3 regions of the Mesorhizobium sp. B1-1-5 genome follow, and region 1 is predicted to be linked to each of the others. Evidence: predicted binding sites of a transcription regulator. Region 1 holds the regulator's gene; each other region holds the start of a gene.
The links. The regulator HrcA, encoded in region 1, represses chaperone genes, less so after heat shock. The targets are predictions, from matches to a motif close to GTTAGCACTCNCNNNNNGNGAGTGCTAAC.

Region 1 (6,673 bases):
TTGCGTTGCCGACCGGCGCCACCAGGCCTTCTTCCTGCAGCACCGAAAGCCGCGCGCTTGAAAGGCCGCGACCCGAGAGCGCCTCGTAGCGCTGCAGGTCGATGCCTTCGGCAAGCCTCAGGCCCATCAGCAGGAACTCGTCCGCCTCTTCGGAACGCGTCAGGATCTCGCCGCCGGTGACGCCGTGGCCTTTGGCCTCGACCAGATTGGCCCAGGTCTCCGGCATTCTTTCTGCAATCGTCACGGTACGGCGGCCGTTTTCGACGAAGCGGCCATGCGCGCCGGGGCCGACGCCGACATATTCACCGTAGCGCCAATAGGTCAGATTGTGCCGGCTTTCCGCGCCCGGCCGCGCGTGGTTGGAAATCTCATAAGCGGGCAGGCCATGCGCCGTCGTCACCTCCTGCGTCAGCGCGTAGAGATCGGCGGCATGGTCGTTGTCGGGCAGCGTGAATTTGCGCGCAGCGTAAAGCGCGTGGAAGGGCGTGCCCTCCTCGATGGTCAGCTGATAGAGCGAAAGATGGTCGACGGCATAGCCGATCGCCTGCTCCAGCTCCGCCCCCCATGCATCCGGCGTCTGGCCGGGCCGCGCGTAGATCAGGTCGAAGGACAGCCGCGGAAATATTTCGCGCGCGAGGCCAATGGCGTGCAGCGCCTCCTCGACATTGTGCAGCCGGCCGAGGAAGCGCAGGTCCTTGTCGTTCAGCGCCTGCACGCCGAGCGAGACGCGGTTGACGCCGGCTGCGCGGTAGCCGCGGAAGCGCTCGGCCTCGACCGAGGACGGATTGGCCTCCAGCGTCACCTCGATGCCTGCGGGCACCGACCAGTTCCTCGCCACTGCCTCCAGCACGGCGCCGACGGTTTCCGGCTTCATCAATGACGGCGTGCCGCCGCCGAGGAAAATGCTGGTCACCTCGCGCGGCCCGGTGCGGTCGCGCATGGTCTTGAGCTCCGTCTCGAAGGCGCGGGCAAAACGCTCCTGGTCAACCGGCTGGTGGCGGACATGGCTGTTGAAGTCGCAATAAGGGCACTTGGCCGCGCAGAACGGCCAGTGGATATACACGCCGAAGCCGGGGCTGCGGTCGAGCGGTAGGGTGACCGCGCTCATGCCGATCCTGACCGCGCCAAATCCAGGCGTGCCAAATCCAGGCGGGCTTGCGCGAATTTCTGGAAAGCGCGGGCGCGGTGCGAAAGCGCCGTCGCCTGGCCGGGCTTCCAGCCATGCTTTTCTTGCGCGCTCATCTCGCCAAAAGTCCTGTCGAAACCGTAGGGCAGGAACACCGGATCGTAGCCGAAACCGAGCGTGCCGCGCGGCGGCCACACCAGCGTGCCTTCGGCCTCGCCCCGGTAATATTCGGCTTCGCCGTCGGGAAAGGCGAGGCAGATGACGGCGACGAAGCGGCCGGCGCGCTGCGCGGGCTCCGTAGCGCCGACCTCCTGCAGCGCCACCTCGGCGCGCTGCATGGCCATGCCGAAATCCCTGCTGCCGTCCGGCGTCTCGGCCCAGTTGGCGGTATAGACACCGGGCGCGCCGTCGAGCGCGTCGACGCAGAGCCCGGAATCATCAGAAAGTGCCGGCAGGCCGGTCGCCTTGGCGGCCGCATATGCCTTGATATAGGCGTTCTCCTCGAAGGTGGTGCCGGTCTCATCCGGCTCGGGCAGGCCGTATTCCTTGGCCGATTTCGCCTCGAAGCCGAACGGCGCCATCAGGTCGGCGAATTCGCGCAGCTTGCCTTCATTGTGGCTGGCGACGACGATCTTTTTTTCCCCAAGGGAATGAAAAGGTTGCGAGTGCATCAAAAACCCCAGATCCTTGGCTCGGCGAACTCGATCGAATTGCCCGACGGGTCGCGGATATAGATCGAGTGCCCGCCCTGCGGCCATTCGAAATCGCTTTCGATGGCGATGTTGTTCGCGGCGAGATGCCTGCGCCATGCGGCGATTTCATCGGCGGTTGCCGCAAAGCAGAGGTGCCCTTCGCCGGCCGTGCCGTGCGGCGGGACCTTCAGCCGAGTGTCCGGCGCCGGCGGGATTTTCGTCGCCTCGGCGTTGAAGAGAAGCAGCACGCCGTCGCCGCAGCGGAAGAAGACGTGGCGTCCTTCGGCCTTGCCCAAGGCTTCGAGGCCGATGACGTCGCGGTAGAAGGTTTCGGCGGCCTGTAGGTCTGTGACGTAGAGGGCGGATTCGAGGATTGCGGAGGGTATCACGAGGCCCCCCTCTCTGCCCTGCCGGGCATCTCCCCCTCAAGGGGGGAGATTGGCAGCTTCGATGCCGCCGCACATCTCGCAACGCTGGCGATTGGCGAAAGCCGTGGTGACAGCTGATCTCCCCCCTTGAGGGGGAGATGGCCGGCAGGCCAGAGAGGGGGGCCTAGGCTCGGCATTTCAAACCTACGCCACCGCCATCTGCTGCAGGCTCACCAGCCGCGAAATACCCTTCTTCGCCAAGCCCATCAGCGCCGCGAACTGCTCCTCGGAGAAAGGCTCGCCCTCGGCCGTGCCCTGGATCTCGACGATGCCGCCCTTGCCTGTCATGACAAAGTTGGCGTCGGTGCCGGCCGAGGAATCCTCGAGGTAATCGAGGTCGATGACCGGCTGGCCGTCATGGATGCCGCAGGAAATCGCGGCGACATGGTCCTTCAGCACCTTGGCGACGCTCACCATCTGGCGCGCTTCCATCCAGCGCAGGCAATCGTAGAGCGCCACCCAGCCGCCGGTGATCGAGGCCGTGCGGGTGCCGCCATCAGCCTGGATGACGTCGCAGTCGACGGTGATCTGCTGCTCGCCCAGCGCCTGCAGGTCGACCACGGCACGCAGCGAGCGGCCGATCAGCCGTTGGATCTCCAGCGTGCGGCCGCCCTGCTTGCCGGCGGAGGCTTCGCGCCGCATGCGCTCGCCGGTCGAGCGCGGCAGCATGCCGTATTCGGCCGTCACCCAGCCCTTGCCGGAATTGCGCATCCAGGCCGGCACCTTTTCCTCCAGGCTCGCCGTGCACAGGACATGCGTGTCGCCGAACTTCACCAGGCACGAGCCTTCGGCGTGCTTGGAGACGCCACGTTCGAAGGAGATGGCGCGCATTTCGTCGGCTTGGCGTTTGGAGGGGCGCATTCGGCCTTCTTTCTTGTCGTTTCCGGAATCGTGGCCGGCTTGTAGACGTATGCGCAGCATGGCGCAAAGGAAAACGAGGTCGCGTGACCGCAAACGCGGCACCGGGTTGCGCCGCCGTAGCTTAAGTCTATATCTTTCGGAAGGAGGTTTCTCGCCGGAATGAACAAACCAGTCGATCCGACGTCGCAGTCGCCGGTACTTCAGTCACTCGACATGCGCTCGCGCGATATCTTCCGGCGGATTGTCGATTCCTACCTGCGCGACGGCGAGCCGGTCGGCTCGCGCAGCCTGTCGCGCATCCTGCCCTCCTCGCTGTCGCCCGCCACCATCCGCAACGTGATGAGCGACCTCGAGCATCTGGGGCTGATCTACGCGCCGCATATTTCCGCCGGGCGGCTGCCGACCCAGACCGGGCTGCGCTTTTTCGTCGACGCCTTCATGGAGCTGGGCGACCTTTCCGACGACGAGCGCCGCACCATCGAGGCGCAGGTGCGCGCCTCCGGCTCGGGCGCGACGCTGGAGCATATGCTGACCGAAGCCAGCCAGATGCTGTCGGGCATGTCGCGCGGCGCCGGCCTCGTGCTCGCCTCCAAGCACGAGGTGGCGCTGAAGCACATCGAATTCATCCAGCTCGAGCCCTCCAAGGCGCTCGCCGTGCTGGTGTCGCAGAACGGCGATGTCGAGAACCGCGTCGTCGACCTGCCGGCCGGCACCACCGTGTCGCAGCTGCACGAGGCGTCCAATTTCCTCAACGCCCATATCCGTGGCCGAACACTGGCCGAGGCGCGGGCGGAAATCGCCCGCATCATGGACGAGACCAGGGCGGCCCTCGACACGCTGTCGCAGGATCTGGTCGAGAAAGGCCTCGCGGTCTGGGCCGGCGCCGAAAGCGGCCTGCCGGCGCGCCTTATCGTGCGCGGCCGCGCCAACCTCCTGGAAAACGTTACCGCCCAGGCGGACATCGAATTGCTTCGCCGTCTGTTCGAGGATTTGGAAACCCAGGACGGACTGCTGCAGCTGCTTGATCTTGCCGAAGAAGGGCCGGGCGTGCGCATCTTCATCGGCTCGGAGAACAAGCTGTTTTCGCTGTCCGGCTCCTCGCTGGTCGTCGCCCCCTATCGCGACAAGGACGCCCGCGTCGTCGGCGCGCTTGGCGTCATCGGGCCGACCCGGCTGAACTACGCCCGTATCGTGCCAATGGTCGACTATACGGCACAGCTGATTTCGCGCATGCTTCGTTAGGTGTATCGATATTCAGGTGAGGCCGGCCTGACCTGAACCTCGACACAGCTGAGGGTGCAAAGGAGAAAAACATGGCGCTGGAATCGCTCAAGGCCCAGATCAGCCTGCTGCTCGAGGAGATGGTGAACCAGCCCGAGGACGAGCACGAGATCCAGGAGCAGCTGCGCGAGAAATTGAGGGAGATGCGCGCGATGGGCCTGCCCCTGCCGGCTGATCTCGTCGAGTTGGAAAAGCGCCTAGACGACGATCTGGATGCCGAAGAGGCCTGACGCCGGCGCTCGGCCAAATCCGCTTGCGCACGCTTCTCTTTTCGATCGTTTGCCCAATATGTCCTATCTCTGCGTGCCCGATCGTTTGAGGCGCCCGGAGACAGGACATGTTGACAGACGACGGAGGACAGCATGATGCGGATCGCCGGCCTTGTGGGCCTCGCGCTGGTTTTTGCCACGGGTGCCTTTGCGCAGCAGGCGGATCAGCCTTTGCTCAGCGGCGAAAAAGCTTTCGGGGACTGGAAGGCCGACCGTCCGGGTGTGCGCCGGCTGCTGAAACCTGAGGATTTGCCGAAACCCGATATGACAGAGTCAGCGTCCAATGGCGGCGGCGTCACCGAGCGCCCCGAGGACGCAAAGCCAAAGCTTCCGCCCGGCTTCTCCGCCGAGCTTGTCGCATCCGGCATCGACAGTCCGCGCGTCGTGCGCGTGGCGCCGAACGGCGACCTCTTCGTTGCCGACAGCCGGGCGAACCAGGTGCGCGTCTATCGCCTCGCGGAAGGCAGCGCCAAGCCCGCGCAGAAGTCGATCTTCGCCAAGGGCCTGACCCGGCCCTACGGCATCGCCTTTTATCCGCCGGGCGACAAGCCGCAATGGGTCTATGTCGCCAACAGCAACAGCGTCGTCCGCTTCCCCTACCGCGACGGTGACCTGGAGGCGTCGGGCAAGCCGGAAACCATCGTTGCCAAAGTCCCCGCCAGCCATCACTGGACGCGCGACATCGCCTTCTCGCCCGACGGCAAGACGCTCTATCTGTCGGTCGGTTCCGGCTCCAACATCGCCGAGGACATGGGCGCGAAGCCGAAGGGCGGTGTCGAGGCGTGGACGAAATCTCAGCCGCTCGGCGAGGCCTGGGGTCCGGAACAGGGCCGCGCCGACGTGCTGGCCTTCGACCCCGACGGCAATAACCGCAGGATCGTTGCCACCGGCCTGCGTAATTGCTCCGGCATGACCGTGCAGCCGGCGACGGGCGCGCTCTGGTGCGTCGTCAACGAGCGCGACGAGCTTGGCGATAACACCCCGTTCGAATATGCGACCGCGGTGAAGGACGGCGCCTTCTATGGCTGGCCCTGGTATTATATCGGCGACAATGAGGACCCGCGCCACCAGGGCGCGCGCCCCGATCTCGCCGGCAAGGTCACGGTCCCGGATGTGCTGATGCAGGCGCATTCGGCGCCGCTCAACATCGCCTTCTATGATGGCGCCAACTTCCCGGCCGATTTCAAGGGCGACGCCTTCGTCACGCTGCACGGCTCGTGGAACCGCAATGTCCGCACCGGCTACAAGGTGGTGCGGCTGAGGTTCAAGGACGGCAAGCCGACCGGCGAATACGAGGATTTCGCCACCGGCTTCGTCATATCCGACGACGCGGTCTGGGGCCGGCCGGTCGGCGTCGCCGTCGCCAAGGACGGCGCGCTGATCCTCACCGAGGACGGCAATGGCACGATCTGGCGTGTTACGTATGGTGGGTAGCTGTTCGACAGAGGGGTTTTTAGAAGGTGCCGTTTGTCGATGGACAAGGCTTTACCCGTTCATTTCTATGGAATCAGCGCAGACGTTGGCAACTAGCGGAAGCCTCCCCAACCTCGTCATTCCAGGGCGTAGCAGCCGCGTAGCGGCGTCGCGGAGACCCTGGAATCCATTCCGTGACCCTGATCATAGAACGCAGCGGAGCAGAATTCTGCACCGTTGCTACGCTTCGAGGTCGCGGAATGGATCCTCGGGTCTGCGCGCGTCGCTTCGCTCCTTGCTCCGCCCGGGCCGTTTCGGCCAATCTCCAAAGTGTACGGACTGCCAACAAGGGAACGCGCACTCCGTCGAGCTGGCGCAAGAATCCCGCCGCAAGGGAATTACCAGTGGCCGGGCGTCATGATAAAAGCCCCGCTCCTCATCGATCCCTTCGGGGAATCATACGCTAGGCCAGAACCAATGACACTCACCGGATTTCTCGCTTACAGCGCCGCGCTCGGCGTTGCCGCCGCCATTCCGGGCCCCGGCGTTACGGCGCTTGTCGCCCGCGCGCTCGGCTCCGGCTTTCGGTCCTCGCTTGCCATG
Region 2 (6,673 bases), on a different contig from region 1:
GCGGGTTGACCGAGCGCTGGCTCAAGTCCAAATCGAGCGAGGCGGAAGCGGATTTCAAGCTGCCCGCCGACATCGGCGCGGCGTTGAAGCTCGACAGTTTCTACACCCAGGCCATCGGCAGCGACGCGGCATTCTCGGGCACGCTCGACTTTTCGCTGAAAAAGCCCGACGGCGCCGATGCGGTGGTCGCGCGGCTCGGCGGCTGGACCCAGGATGTGGGACCGATCTATGATCAGCACCTCGTCGTGGCAGTCGTGAAAGGCGACCGCGTGCTGATCGCCGAGGCACCCGCCTCGCCCGCCGTGCCGAAGATCGCGGCTTGCGATTCAATCTGGGCAGCCGCCGACGCCGCCGCGCAGAAAGCCCAGCAGGCCGATCAGGGCTCGGACCAGGACGATCCGCAGGCCTCCGATCCCGCCAACGCCGCCTGGGAAAAGGGTGATGCCGACTACCGCGCCTGCATGGCCCAGCGCCTGCCCGGCGACCCGTCCTTCCCGGCGCTGCTCAAGCAGGCGCAGGACCTTGCCGACGACATGGCTGGGAAATAGTCCGCCAGGGCAATTCCAGGAAAGCGCAGCGGCTCTCGAAGTGGAACGGCTTCAAACCACGGAGATAGAGCGGGCCGGCGCTGTCGAAGCCGAGCCGCTCGAAACCCTCAGCCTCCGTTCGCCCGCATGTTGCGCCGAGAAACACGCCGCGCGACGGGGCGCGCCGCTTCCGCGATGATCCCGTTGGTTTGAGGCGCAGCATCCTTGCGCGATCTTGCGTCGGTCACCCGATGCAGGCGCTCGTAAGGCAGCAACTCCCGAATGCGGGCGTTGAGCGCTTCGACTTCGGCGTGCAAATCCTCGCATTCCTGCTTCTGGATATCGAGCTGGATCTGCTCCGACGCCTGCTGCAGCGAAAGCCGTGAGAAATTGGTGCTGACCTCGGACAGGTTCTTCTTGTCGGCTTCGCTCTCGTCCTTGAGAACGGCGAGCCTTTTCTCCGCAATCTGGCGTTCGGTGACGGCGTCGTTCAGCTGCGCCTTTAGCCTGGTGATCTCGGCCGTGGCTTCGCCATTGTCGGTCGAGACCTTGTCCAAACGCGACTGCAGTTCCTGGATCTCTGCACGCAAACCGCGCATTTCCGCCTGGCTGCGTGCCAATTCGGCGGTGCTGTCGCTCTCGGCAATCCGCGCCGCCTCGGTTGTTTCGGCAAGCCTGGCCTGCGCTGCCTCGAGGGCTTTCTGCAGCCGGGTTTCTTCCTTTTCGTGGTTGCCGATTTGAGCCATCAGCTCGGCGATATGGGCGGTTTCGCTGGCGTGGGTTGCCGCGAACTCGTCGAACTTGTGCCGGGCCTCCGCCTCGCGCTTTTGCGCCTGCTCCAGATCGACAGAAAGGCCGACCTGCTTTTCGCGCAGCAGCTTGTTCTCGGCGCCGCGCCTGTCGACTTCGACGGTCTTGGCCGTCAGGGCTTTGACGATCTCGCCGAACTCCGTCTCGCGCCTGGCGGTCTCATTGCCCATCTCCACCAGCTCCAGGCGCACCGCCGCAAGGGCCGAGCGCAGCTGTTCCCGGTCCTGGACGAGGCTCGCCTCTCGCTGCTGCCACGCTTCGGCCGCGCCGTCGCGTTCGCGCTGCCGGCGGGCGGCGTCGAGCAATTGTTCCGACAACGTCTTGTGTTCGGCGGTGAGAGCGAGGTTTGCCAGCTCCAGCTCGTTGGAGCGCAACACGTCGCGATGGAAGACGTTGAGGACTTCGCGCGTCATGTGATGCGCAGTGGCGATCTCCGCCAGCTTTGCCTCGATCTCCTGCAGATGACCCTGCCCGTCCCGGAAAAGCCCGGTGACGGCCTCCAGGGCGGCGAGCCGCGTCTGGGTATGCGGCGTCAGCCGCGATGCCGTTGCGTCGGACGGCTCTTCGGCCGGCGGATTCTCGTCGCTTGCCACCAGTTCCCGGCCGGCGACGGCGTCGTCTTCCGACGGCGGTTGTTCGTCATCTTTGAGAACGTCCTCGAACGCCTCGGCCAGATCCGATTGGAGTTCCTGAAATTCCTTATCGACGTCCTCGGCCCGTTTGATCAGAGACTTGAAATTCATCACTGCACATCCCTTACGCTCGACGACACACCTTTTACGCTCGCCCCCGGGCGTACTTAACGAATTACTAATCTATCGCGTTACCTTCCGTTCGGGAAGCCTGTGCAAAGGAAACCAAAATTAAGGTTATCGCCGGTCCCAATCTGATGCGGATCCGCGCTAGGTGAGCCCTCTTCCGTTCCTAACATATGTTAGTTTTCTCTCCGGGTAGGTGCTGAAAGCATGCGCAGCAGAAGGGAAAGACAGCGAGCTGCTTGTCATCATTCACATGAGCGATGCGAAGACTTCTGGACGGAAAAAGAAGCTCCCGCCGTATAAATTTTCTCTTCCTCGGCCGCCCATGATCGATCGAGTGGAGTTGCTTGCGCGAGCATCGGGTTGCCGTGGCTCTATGGGAGTTGGCGCGGGAGGCGGATCGGCCAACCTCCCGCGTCGATGCATCAACTCTTGATGTCGATACGCTTGACCTGCGACTGGGCCTTCTCGCTCTTCGGCAAGGTGACGGTCAGCACGCCGTTTTTGAAGCGGGCATCCACCTCGTCTTCCTTGACCTCGTAGCCGACCGGGATGCGGCGCTCGAAGCGGCCGTAATAGCGCTCGGAGAACTGCCTACCCTTGTCCTCCGTCTCGGAGCGCTTCTCGCCTCTCAGCGTCAGCACGCCGTCGTCGAGCAGGACCTCGATGTCTTTCTGTTCGAGGCCTGGCACCTCGGCCATCACCTTGATCTCCTTCTCGCCGTTGGAGATCTCGACGCTCGGCCAACCGGCGCCGAGGGCGGAGACCCCGCCAAAAGACGGCAACCGGCTGTCGAAGCCGCGGAAAACGTCGTCAAACAGGCGGTTCACCTCGCGATGCAGCGACAGGAACGGATCGCGCTCACCGTCGCGGAATATGCTTGGAAGCTGGTTGCCGTTGCTCCGGCCCCAGGGGATCAGATCACGGACACTCATGGTTTGCTCCTTTCTGTTCATCGGCTCGAAAAGCTCCTACGCGCCGGGCAGTGGCCGGCGCATAGCGCGGATGCGCTCACAAGAAGCCCTCAGGCGGCGTGCTTCTCGGCTTCGATCTTCTTTGTCGTGCCTTTGAGCGTTGCCTTGTCGGCTGCGATCTCGATCCGCCGCGGTTTCATCTCTTCTGGGATTTCGCGCTTCAGATCGATCGTCAGCAGCCCATTGGCCAAGCTGGCGCCAACGACCTTGACGTGGTCGGCAAGCTCGAAGCGGCGCTGGAATGCACGGCCGGCGATGCCACGATGCAGGTACTCACCCTTATCCTCGCCGGCTTTCTGGCCAGAGACCATGAGCATGTTCTGCTCCTGGGTAATGGCCAGTTCGTCCAGCGAGAACCCAGCCACCGCCATGTTGATGCGGTAGTCGTCTTCCGCGGTCTTGGCGATGTCGTAGGGTGGCCAATTATCGACGGTCTCGATCCGGCTCGCCGTCTCGAGAGCGTTCAGCATTCGATCGAAGCCGATGCTCGACCGGAACAGGGGACTGAAGTCAAACGTGGTTCTCATAGCTACATCCTCCATTGAGCAACATAGATACGAGGGGCGCCAAGGAAGCGGCGCCCCTTGACCTTGCCGGTCTCTCTCAAGCACCGGCGTAATCGATCTGGGAATTCAACACGGGCACGTCAAGGTCCCGCTCCGAAGCCGCCTTCAAGATCGTGAAAGTCAGCCCCTTCGTCTGCATGCAGGCAGGCAAATCGTGAATTGAAGGCGGCCGCACAACCACGACCGCCTCGGGGAGCTGATCTTCAATGGATCGCGATGATCCCGTCGACGGCCCGCCATTCCGATGCCCTGATGAGCCGATGGTGGGCGACACGGACAGAATGCAAGGCGCCAGCCAGCTCGCGCTCCCAAAAACCCAGAAAGCCCCTCAGCGCCGGGAAATCCGGGGCAAGATCATAGTCCTGCCAGACGTAAAGCTGGAGCAGGCTGGGATGGTCGGGCAGATGATAATGGATCTCGGCAGTGGTCAAGCCATAGCCATTCATCTGCAAGCGGAATTCCCTGCTGACCGCCATCGCCTTCGGGCCCTCACGCGCTCAGCCGGTCGACCAGCTGCCGGTGGTCATCATCGGCAGGGCCGGTGGGCGGCGGGGCCAGCGCATCAAGCCGGCGCAGCGCATCCATGATGTCGTCGAAGGAGACCGGCCGCTCGGTGCCCAGCGGCTGGCGCAGTGCCGGCATCGATTCCACGGCGCAGGCGTCCGAGGCCCAGCTCGAAAGGATCGCCCGCTTTTCCCATATGTCGAGCGAGCCGTCCTCCAGCACATCCCGCGGGTGCTGAAAATGGCTGGCCGGCGACAGCAGCCGGTCGAGCGAAAGGTCTGATAGTTCGGGAGCTAGGGAAGGAATGATCGGCGAAAGCGTCTGTCGGTCCATTTCTGTCCTCCGTCTCCAAAAACTCCTTGCTTCGGGTTCCAATTTCTCAGCGGTCCCGGCGCTGCCGGGCGCCGATAATCTTGTTCAACTCAATCGCGAATTCAAGCCTCTCCGTTATCGCAGCGGTCCAATTTACCGCATGTTTTCAGCGCGCTAGCACTCAACGGTCGAGAGTGCCAAAAAATTTGCGGTACCCCCTTGAAAGTAGAAGAAGGCAAAATTAGCTCGACATGCGCGCGATGCCCGAAAGGGTCGCGCGAGCCCCGCTCCGGTCCTGCCGGTCCGGAGCGGAGGAACCGTTCGCAATTTGTTTGTCCTGAAGGAGAACGATATGACGTTCCGTCCATTGCATGACCGCGTGCTCGTGCGCCGCATCGAGGCCGAAGAGAAGACGGCCGGCGGCATCATCATCCCCGACACGGCCAAGGAAAAGCCGCAGGAAGGCGAAGTCATCGCGGTCGGGCCAGGCGCCCGCGACGATAGCGGCAAGCTCGCGCCCCTCGACGTGAAGGTCGGCGACCGCATCCTGTTCGGCAAGTGGTCCGGCACCGAGATCAAGCTCAACGGCGAGGACCTGCTCATCATGAAGGAAAGCGACGTGATGGGTGTGATCGAGCAGGCCGAGACGCTGAAGAAGGCCGCCTGACCGGGGCTTCGATCGAACCGCAACCCAGTCAATGAAAGCTGCCTAAACAAGGAGTGATCCAATGGCTGCCAAGGAAGTCAAATTCCATTCCGACGCCCGCGAGCGCATGCTGCGGGGCGTCAATATCCTCGCCGACGCGGTGAAGGTGACGCTCGGTCCGAAGGGCCGCAACGTCGTCATCGACAAGTCGTTCGGCGCCCCGCGCATCACCAAGGACGGCGTCACCGTCGCCAAGGAGATCGAGCTTGAGGACAAGTTCGAGAACATGGGCGCCCAGATGGTTCGCGAAGTCGCTTCGAAGACCAGCGACCTCGCCGGCGACGGCACCACCACGGCCACCGTGCTTGCCCAGGCGATCGTTCGCGAAGGGGCCAAGGCCGTTGCGTCAGGCATGAACCCGATGGATCTCAAGCGCGGTATCGACAAGGCGGTGGATGCCGTCGTCGCCGAACTCAAGGTCAACGCCCGCAAGATCACCAGCAACGACGAGATCGCACAGGTCGGCACCATCTCGGCCAATGGCGATGCCGAGATCGGCCGCTTCCTGGCCGAGGCCATGGAAAAAGTCGGCAACGAAGGCGTCATCACCGTCGAGGAGGCCAAGACCGCCGAGACCGAGCTGGAAGTCGTGGAAGGCATGCAGTTCGACCGCGGCTATCTCTCACCCTACTTCATCACCAACCAGGACAAGATGCGCGTCGAGCTCGAAGAGCCCTATGTGCTGATCCACGAGAAGAAGCTCGGCAATCTTCAGGCCTTGCTGCCGGTGCTGGAGGCCGTGGTGCAGTCCGGCAAGCCGCTGCTGATCATCGCCGAGGATGTCGAGGGCGAGGCTCTGGCCACGCTGGTGGTCAACAAGCTGCGCGGCGGGCTGAAGGTCGCCGCCGTCAAGGCTCCGGGCTTCGGCGACCGGCGCAAGGCCATGCTGGAGGACATCGCCATCCTGACCGGCGGCACGGCCATCAGCGAGGATCTCGGCATTAAGCTGGAGAACGTCACGCTGGAGATGCTCGGCCGCGCCAAGAAGGTCGCGATCGAGAAGGAGAACACCACCATCGTCGACGGCGCCGGCAAGAAGGAGGAGATCCAGGGCCGCATCACGCAAATCAAGGCGCAGATCGAGGAGACCACCTCCGACTATGATCGCGAGAAGCTGCAGGAGCGGCTGGCCAAGCTCGCCGGCGGCGTTGCCGTGATCCGCGTCGGCGGCGCGACGGAAGTCGAGGTCAAGGAGAAGAAGGACCGCGTCGACGACGCGCTGCATGCCACGCGCGCCGCGGTCGAGGAAGGTATCCTGCCCGGCGGCGGCGTTGCCCTGCTCAGGATGGCCAAGGCGCTCGACGCGGTCGCTGTCGACAACCCGGACCAGAGATACGGCGTCGACATCGTGCGGCGCGCGATCGAGGCTCCAGTGCGCCAGATCGCCGAGAACAGCGGGTCGGAAGGTTCGATCATCGTCGGCAAGCTGCGCGAGAAGACCGAATTCGCCTATGGCTGGAACGCCCAGACCGGCGAATATGGCGACCTCTATAAACAGGGCGTCATCGATCCCGCC
Region 3 (6,673 bases), on a different contig from region 1:
CGGAGATCGGCGTCGGCGTCGGCGGAAAATCGGGAAGCACCTCGACCAGCCGGCCGGCAGCGATATCGTCCGCATAGCGGAGCCTTGGCGCCTGGAACAGCCCGAACCCCAGCCGGACCAGCGCGGCACTTGTGTCTGAGTTCGCGACGGTGACCCGCGACGGCAGGGTGATTTCGCGAACCTTGCCGTCGACGGTGAATTCCAGCGGCATCACCTGTCTCGTGCGCGAAGACACGAAGCCTATCATCATATGGCCGGCCAGATCGTCCGGCGTGCGCGGCACACCGTGGCGTTCGAGATAGGCGGGGCTCGCGACGGTGATTTCGCGGGCGATGCCGAGCCGCCGCACGATCATGTCGCTGTCGGGCAGCATGCCGGCCCTGATGACGCAATCGACGCCCTCGCGCACGAGATCGACGAGGCGGTCGCCTTCGCCGATATGCACGGTCAGGCCCGGATATCTGGTGAGCAGCGCCGGCAATTCCGGCAGCAGGAAGGTGCGCGCCATGTGGCCGTTGACGTCGACGCTGAGCCTTCCCCGCACCTCGTGCGCGCCGAAGCCGCCTTCGGCATCCTCGATGTCGGCCAGGATGCCGATGCAGCGCTGGTAATAGGCTTCACCGTCGAGCGTCGTCGTGACGTGGCGCGTGGTGCGGCGCAGCAATTGCACGCCGAGCCGTTCTTCGAGCTGCTTGATCGCGGCGGTGGCGCTGGAGCGCGGCAGGGCAAGATCGGCGGCGGCCGCAGTGAAGCTTCGCCGTTCCACGACGCGGGTGAAGAGCCGCATGCTGTCGAATCGGTCCATCGCTGATTGTTCGCACATTCTGAATAGTGTTGGCAATCCATGGCCGATTATATCGGCCCACCGGGCGAGTATATGCATCTCCATCCAGATAGAAGGAGATTTCGCCATGACCACCCGCCCCATCGCTCTCATCACCGGCGGTAGCCGCGGCCTCGGCCGCAACACCGCGCTCAACCTCGCCCGCAAGGGCGTCGACGTCGTCCTCACCTATCGCTCGCGCGCCGACGAGGCGAAGACGGCAATCGCCGAGATCGAGGCGGCCGGCGGCCGGGCTGCCGCGCTTGAGCTCGACGCCGGGGTCGTCGCCAGCTTTCCGGCTTTCGTTGAAGCGTTGAAGAAGACGCTTCACGAGACCTGGCAACGCGACCGTTTCGATTATCTCCTCAACAATGCCGGCACCGGTCTGCGCAAGCCGATCGCCGAGACGACGCAAGAGGAGTTCGACACGTTGATGAACATCCATCTCAAGGGCGTGTTCTTCCTCACCCAGGCGCTGCTGCCGCTGATCAACGATGGCGGCCGTATCATCAACGTCTCGAGCGGCCTGGCGCGCTTCTCGGTCCCGGGCTCCGCCGCCTATGCGATGATGAAGGGCGGCGTCGAAGTGTTCACGCGCTACCTCGCCAAGGAACTGGCAGCCCGGCGCATCACCGCCAACACGGTGGCGCCGGGCGCGATCGCCACCGATTTCAACGGCGGCCATGTGCGCGACGACGCCGAGATCAATCGCGTCGTGGCCGGCATGACGGCGCTCGGCCGCGCCGGTGTCGCCGACGACATCGGCCCGATGATCGCCGCGCTGCTGTCCGAGGACAATCGGTGGGTCAACGCCCAGCGCATCGAGGTGTCGGGCGGCATGAATATCTAGGCGATCGGTCACTTGACCTGCCGGATCAGTCCTTCGAAGCCGTCGGCAAGATTGGCATTGCCGGCGGCGATGAAGCTCGACAGGTTCCTGGCCCGCCCAGGGGTCTTGTTGGCATCGAGCAGCACCGCCCTGCCCTCATGCATGACGAAGTCGAACTTGCCGTAATCGAAGCCAAGCTGGCGCCGCAGCGCGCGCAGCTCGTCCGGCACGGGCACCGCCTCGCGGCGGATGGTGTCGTCGCCCTTGACCAGGCTCTGCGGCGAGACATGACGGGTGCAGCGCTCGAACGCTGCCCGTTGCTGGTGCTGCGTTCGCCGAAGCGCCTGGACTGACGGGCGGGGTTGCTCGTCGGCGCCTCGCGATGGCCGGCGCATTTCGGCCTGGCGTCTCGCAGGAGAAAAATTTCGCGTCGTCGCCCCCTTGCGCGCGCCTTGACTCCGGCTACCCAGCGGCCTATCTCAGCGCCACGTTAGCACTCGCCTTTGGTGAGTGCTAACTTATATCCGGCGGCCTCGCCGGATGGAGGAACAGTTCTCACCGTTCTCATTCGAGGAAGATAACATGGCAAAGTCCAAGTTCCGCCCGCTTCATGACCGCGTGGTCGTTCGCCGGGTCGAATCCGAATCCAAGACCGCCGGCGGGATCATCATCCCGGATACGGCGAAGGAAAAGCCGCAGGAAGGCGAGATCATCGCCGTCGGCTCCGGCGCCCGCGACGAAAGCGGCAAGCTCGTGCCGCTGGACGTCAAGGCCGGCGACCGCATCCTGTTCGGCAAGTGGTCGGGCACTGAAGTCAAGCTCAATGGCGAAGACCTTCTGATCATGAAGGAATCCGACATCATGGGCATCATCGGCTGATCATCGGCCTCACCTGAATCTTCATCTTCGGGCTCTTCCCGAGCCCCTGCCAGGAGCTAAAACATGGCTGCCAAAGACGTAAAATTCTCCCGCGATGCCCGTGAGCGCATGCTGCGCGGTGTCAACATCCTCGCCGACGCGGTGAAGGTCACCCTCGGCCCCAAGGGCCGCAACGTCGTCATCGACAAGTCGTTCGGCGCCCCGCGCATCACCAAGGACGGCGTTACCGTCGCCAAGGAAATCGAGCTTGAGGACAAGTTCGAGAACATGGGCGCGCAGATGGTCCGCGAAGTTGCTTCGAAGACCAACGACATCGCCGGCGACGGCACCACGACCGCAACGGTTCTGGCGCAGTCGATCGTCCAGGAAGGCCACAAGGCGGTTGCCGCCGGCATGAATCCGATGGACCTGAAGCGCGGCATCGACCTCGCCGTTGGCGACGTCGTCACGACGCTGATCAAGAACGCCAAGAAGATCAAGACCTCGGAAGAAGTTGCCCAGGTCGGCACCATCGCCGGCAATGGCGATGCCTCGGTCGGCTCGATGATCGCCGAAGCGATGCAGAAGGTCGGCAATGAGGGCGTCATCACCGTAGAGGAGGCCAAGACCGCCGAGACCGAGCTCGAAGTCGTCGAAGGCATGCAGTTCGACCGCGGCTACCTGTCGCCCTACTTCGTCACCAACGCCGACAAAATGGTTGCGGACCTGGAAGACGCCTACATCCTTCTGCACGAGAAGAAGCTCTCCAACCTGCAGGCCATGCTGCCGATCCTCGAGGCTGTCGTGCAGACCTCGAAGCCGCTGGTCATCATCTCGGAAGATGTCGAAGGCGAGGCCCTGGCCACGCTCGTCGTCAACAAGCTGCGCGGCGGCCTGAAGATCGCCGCCGTCAAGGCGCCGGGCTTCGGCGACCGCCGCAAGGCCATGCTGGAAGACATCGCCATCCTCACCGGTGGCCAGGTCATCTCGGAAGACCTCGGCATCAAGCTCGAGAATGTCGGCCTCAACATGCTCGGCCGCGCCAAGAAGGTGTCGATCTCCAAGGAGAACACCACCATTGTCGACGGGGCAGGCAAGAAGGCCGAGATCCAGGGCCGCGTGTCCCAGATCAAGCAGCAGATCGAGGAGACCACCTCGGACTACGACAAGGAGAAGCTGCAGGAGCGTCTGGCCAAGCTCGCCGGCGGCGTCGCGGTGATCCGCGTCGGCGGCGCGACCGAGATCGAGGTCAAGGAAAAGAAGGACCGCGTCGATGACGCTCTCAACGCGACCCGTGCGGCCGTCGAAGAAGGCATCGTTCCCGGCGGCGGCGTCGCGCTTCTGCGCGCTTCGCTGAACATCAAGGCAACCGGCGCCAACTCCGACCAGACCGCTGGCATCAACATCGTGCGTCGCGCCCTGCAGGCTCCGGCCCGTCAGATCGCGTCCAACGCCGGTGCGGAAGCATCGATCGTTGCCGGCAAGATCCTTGAGAACAAGGGCCCGACCTTCGGCTACAACGCCCAGACCGGCGAATATGGCGACATGATCGCCATGGGTATCGTCGATCCGGTCAAGGTCGTTCGCACGGCTCTCCAGGACGCGGCCTCGGTCGCCGGCCTGCTCGTCACCACCGAAGCCATGATCGCCGAAGCTCCGAAGAAGGAGTCGGCTGGCGGCGGCATGCCTGGCGGCATGGGCGGCGGCGGCATGGGTGGCATGGGCGGCATGGATTTCTAAGAAGTCCATAAGCTTGCTCAAGCCCGCAAGCGGGCTTGAGTGGTCTCTAATCCAGCCGATTTGGCTAACACACGGAAAGGGCGGCAGAGATGCCGCCCTTTCTCGTTGCGCGGCCCAGGAGCGTAGATAGGATGACGTTTCGTTGAATCGCCATCCTGATCTAACTCTCTGTTGGAGCATGATCTTCTCCGAAACCGGTTCCCACTTTCGGGATCGCGCTCTAGTGGCACAGGGATTTTGACCGGTCGGCTCTGTTTGCGTTGACAGGCGGCATGCCTTGGAGATTGGCCGAAACGCCCATCGCGATCGTCATTCCAGGGCGGAGCAGGAGCGAAGCTCCGTCGCGAAGACCCTGGAATCCATGCCGTTACCTTCGCCAAGGCGTGCAACGGAGCAGAATTCTGCACCGAGGCGGCGCTTCCAAGTCACGGAATGGATTCTATGGTCTGCGCGCGTCGCTGCGCTCCTTGCTCCGCCATAGAATGACGAGGTGGGGGCGGCTTCAGCCAATCCCCGGCGTTTGCGCTGATTTCACGGAAATGAACGGAAGATCTTGCACCAAGACAACCTTTCAAAATCCCTGTGTCGGGGAACTAGTTGGAGCATGATCTTCTCCGAAAGCCGGTTCCCACTTTTTGCATTCGCTGACCTTCGGTTCGGGATCATGTTCTAGCCAAGCGTGCTGCTCCATGGGCAACCCTGCCCTACAGCTTCAACCGACTGCCTAAACTTTGTGCAATTCCTCAACAAAATCAGCGCCTTCGGTTAAACGCCCGCGATCGTTGCGGCATTTGTCGGACAATATTTTTTAAGATATCCGCGCTTACTGATGAATAGGGCGTGCTTGATTGCTCGCGCGTTTAGGGGTGTCGGGGTCTTCATCGATGCAAATTTTCCACCGGTTCGTGCGTGACCGTGACGGCAACGTCCTCATCATGTCCGCGCTGCTTTTGCCGCTGCTCGTAGGCATGGCGGCGCTGGTCACCGAATATGGCGGCGCGCTGGTCGAGCGCGCCAGCAACCAGCGTACCGCCGATCTCGCGGCCTTTGCCGGCGCGCTTGCCTATAACAAGACACAGTCGACCGACCGGATGACCGCGGCGGCGATCAATGTCGCCACGCTCAACGGCGTTCCGGCAGCCGATGTGTCGGCGACGCTGGTCACCTCGCCGAAGACAACCGGCGTGAACGCGGTCTCCGTATCGATCCGCACGCAGAAGCAGCTGCTGCTTGCGCGCGTCCTCGACAATCGCCAGCAATTGCAGATCTACGCCAATTCCGTCGCCGAGCTCGGCGCGCAGCCGTCGACACCGGGTTGCATGCTGGCACTGGACGGCACCCAGACGGGCATCACGCTGTCAGGCGGCACGGCCGTCAACGCCCCCAAATGCACGGTCTCGTCGAATAACACGATCACCGTTCCGTGCGGCACCGGCATCTCGGCTATCGGCGTCAACTACAATTCCGCCACGGCCCCGAGCCAGCCTTGCAACGGCATCACCGGACCAAACGGGACGGCGGCGGTGATCACCAAGAAGTCGACTCCCGATCCGCTGGCGGGCAATTCCGCGGTCGCGGCCGCCGTCGCCCGCTTTGCCACCGTGGCGGCGCTCTCGCCAACCGCCGCGCCAGCAGCGCCGACCACCCCGAGCGGCAACAATATCGACTTCGGCTGGACCCAGGGGTCAACCCAAGGCCAGGCGAATGCGCTGGGCTGCGCCGCCAGTTGGGCATCGTCGTCATCAACCTGGACGCTGAATTGCGGCAGCAAGACCACGGTCAACCTGGGCACCATCACGATCGGCGGCGGTATCAACCTCAACTTCGCCACCACGGGCGCGGCGACGACCGTCTACAACATCTCCGGCGATCTCACGACCAGCGCCACCACCAAGTTCGGACCGGGCACCTACAATTTCGCGGGCAAGCTGACCACGGCCGGAACCACCACCTTCGGCGCCGGCACCTATAATTTCGGCAAGCAGGTGACAACCACCGGGACTACCGCATTCGGTGCCGGCACTTTCAACTTCAGCAAGGGGCTGACGACCGGCTACGGCACCACGGCCTTCGGCGCCGGCACGTTCAAGATCGGCATCAGCGACAATAGCTGCGGCGGCATCGCGCGCGTCAGCCTCTGCAACACCAGCACGCTCTCCTTCGGCGGGCCCAGCACATTCGAGCTGCCTGGCGGCATCAACAACGCCGGCGGCGCCACGCTGACTTTCGGCTCGGGCACCTCCAACAGCTACAAGATCGGTCCCGGCGGCAATGGCGATGCCATCACGCTCGGCGGCGGCTCCATCACGATCATGGCCGACGCCACCAGCTCGGGCGTGTTCCAGGTCGTCGGCGATGTGAACGGCGGCGGGGGCGGCAGCTGCTTCGTCGTCCCGGCCACCGCCCAGCACGACATCGAGGGC

Region 2: the regulator HrcA is predicted to act here: its motif matches at 4,625-4,653, upstream of groES (co-chaperone GroES).
Region 3: the regulator HrcA is predicted to act here: its motif matches at 2,142-2,170, upstream of groES (co-chaperone GroES).

What each region holds. Positions count from the first base shown of each region.
Region 1 is NZ_VFWS01000160.1:944-7,616, forward strand. It holds gene hemW (radical SAM family heme chaperone HemW) at 1-1,108, opposite strand, end outside; gene rdgB (RdgB/HAM1 family non-canonical purine NTP pyrophosphatase) at 1,105-1,797, opposite strand; gene FJ980_RS27715 (VOC family protein) at 1,797-2,207, opposite strand; gene rph (ribonuclease PH) at 2,391-3,107, opposite strand; gene hrcA (heat-inducible transcriptional repressor HrcA) at 3,267-4,349, shown strand; gene FJ980_RS27735 (hypothetical protein) at 4,421-4,618, shown strand; gene FJ980_RS27740 (sorbosone dehydrogenase family protein) at 4,751-6,091, shown strand; gene FJ980_RS27745 (LysE family translocator) at 6,548-6,673, shown strand, end outside.
Region 2 is NZ_VFWS01000126.1:2,098-8,770, forward strand. It holds gene FJ980_RS25515 (hypothetical protein) at 1-548, shown strand, start outside; gene FJ980_RS25520 (hypothetical protein) at 656-2,080, opposite strand; gene FJ980_RS25525 (Hsp20/alpha crystallin family protein) at 2,521-3,030, opposite strand; gene FJ980_RS25530 (Hsp20 family protein) at 3,120-3,596, opposite strand; gene FJ980_RS25535 (protein usg) at 3,839-4,111, opposite strand; gene FJ980_RS25540 (hypothetical protein) at 4,125-4,472, opposite strand; gene groES (co-chaperone GroES) at 4,804-5,118, shown strand; gene groL (chaperonin GroEL) at 5,180-6,673, shown strand, end outside.
Region 3 is NZ_VFWS01000016.1:49,747-56,419, forward strand. It holds gene FJ980_RS08715 (LysR family transcriptional regulator) at 1-805, opposite strand, end outside; gene FJ980_RS08720 (SDR family oxidoreductase) at 912-1,673, shown strand; gene FJ980_RS08725 (hypothetical protein) at 1,682-2,047, opposite strand; gene groES (co-chaperone GroES) at 2,235-2,531, shown strand; gene groL (chaperonin GroEL) at 2,595-4,250, shown strand; gene FJ980_RS08740 (TadE/TadG family type IV pilus assembly protein) at 5,135-6,673, shown strand, end outside.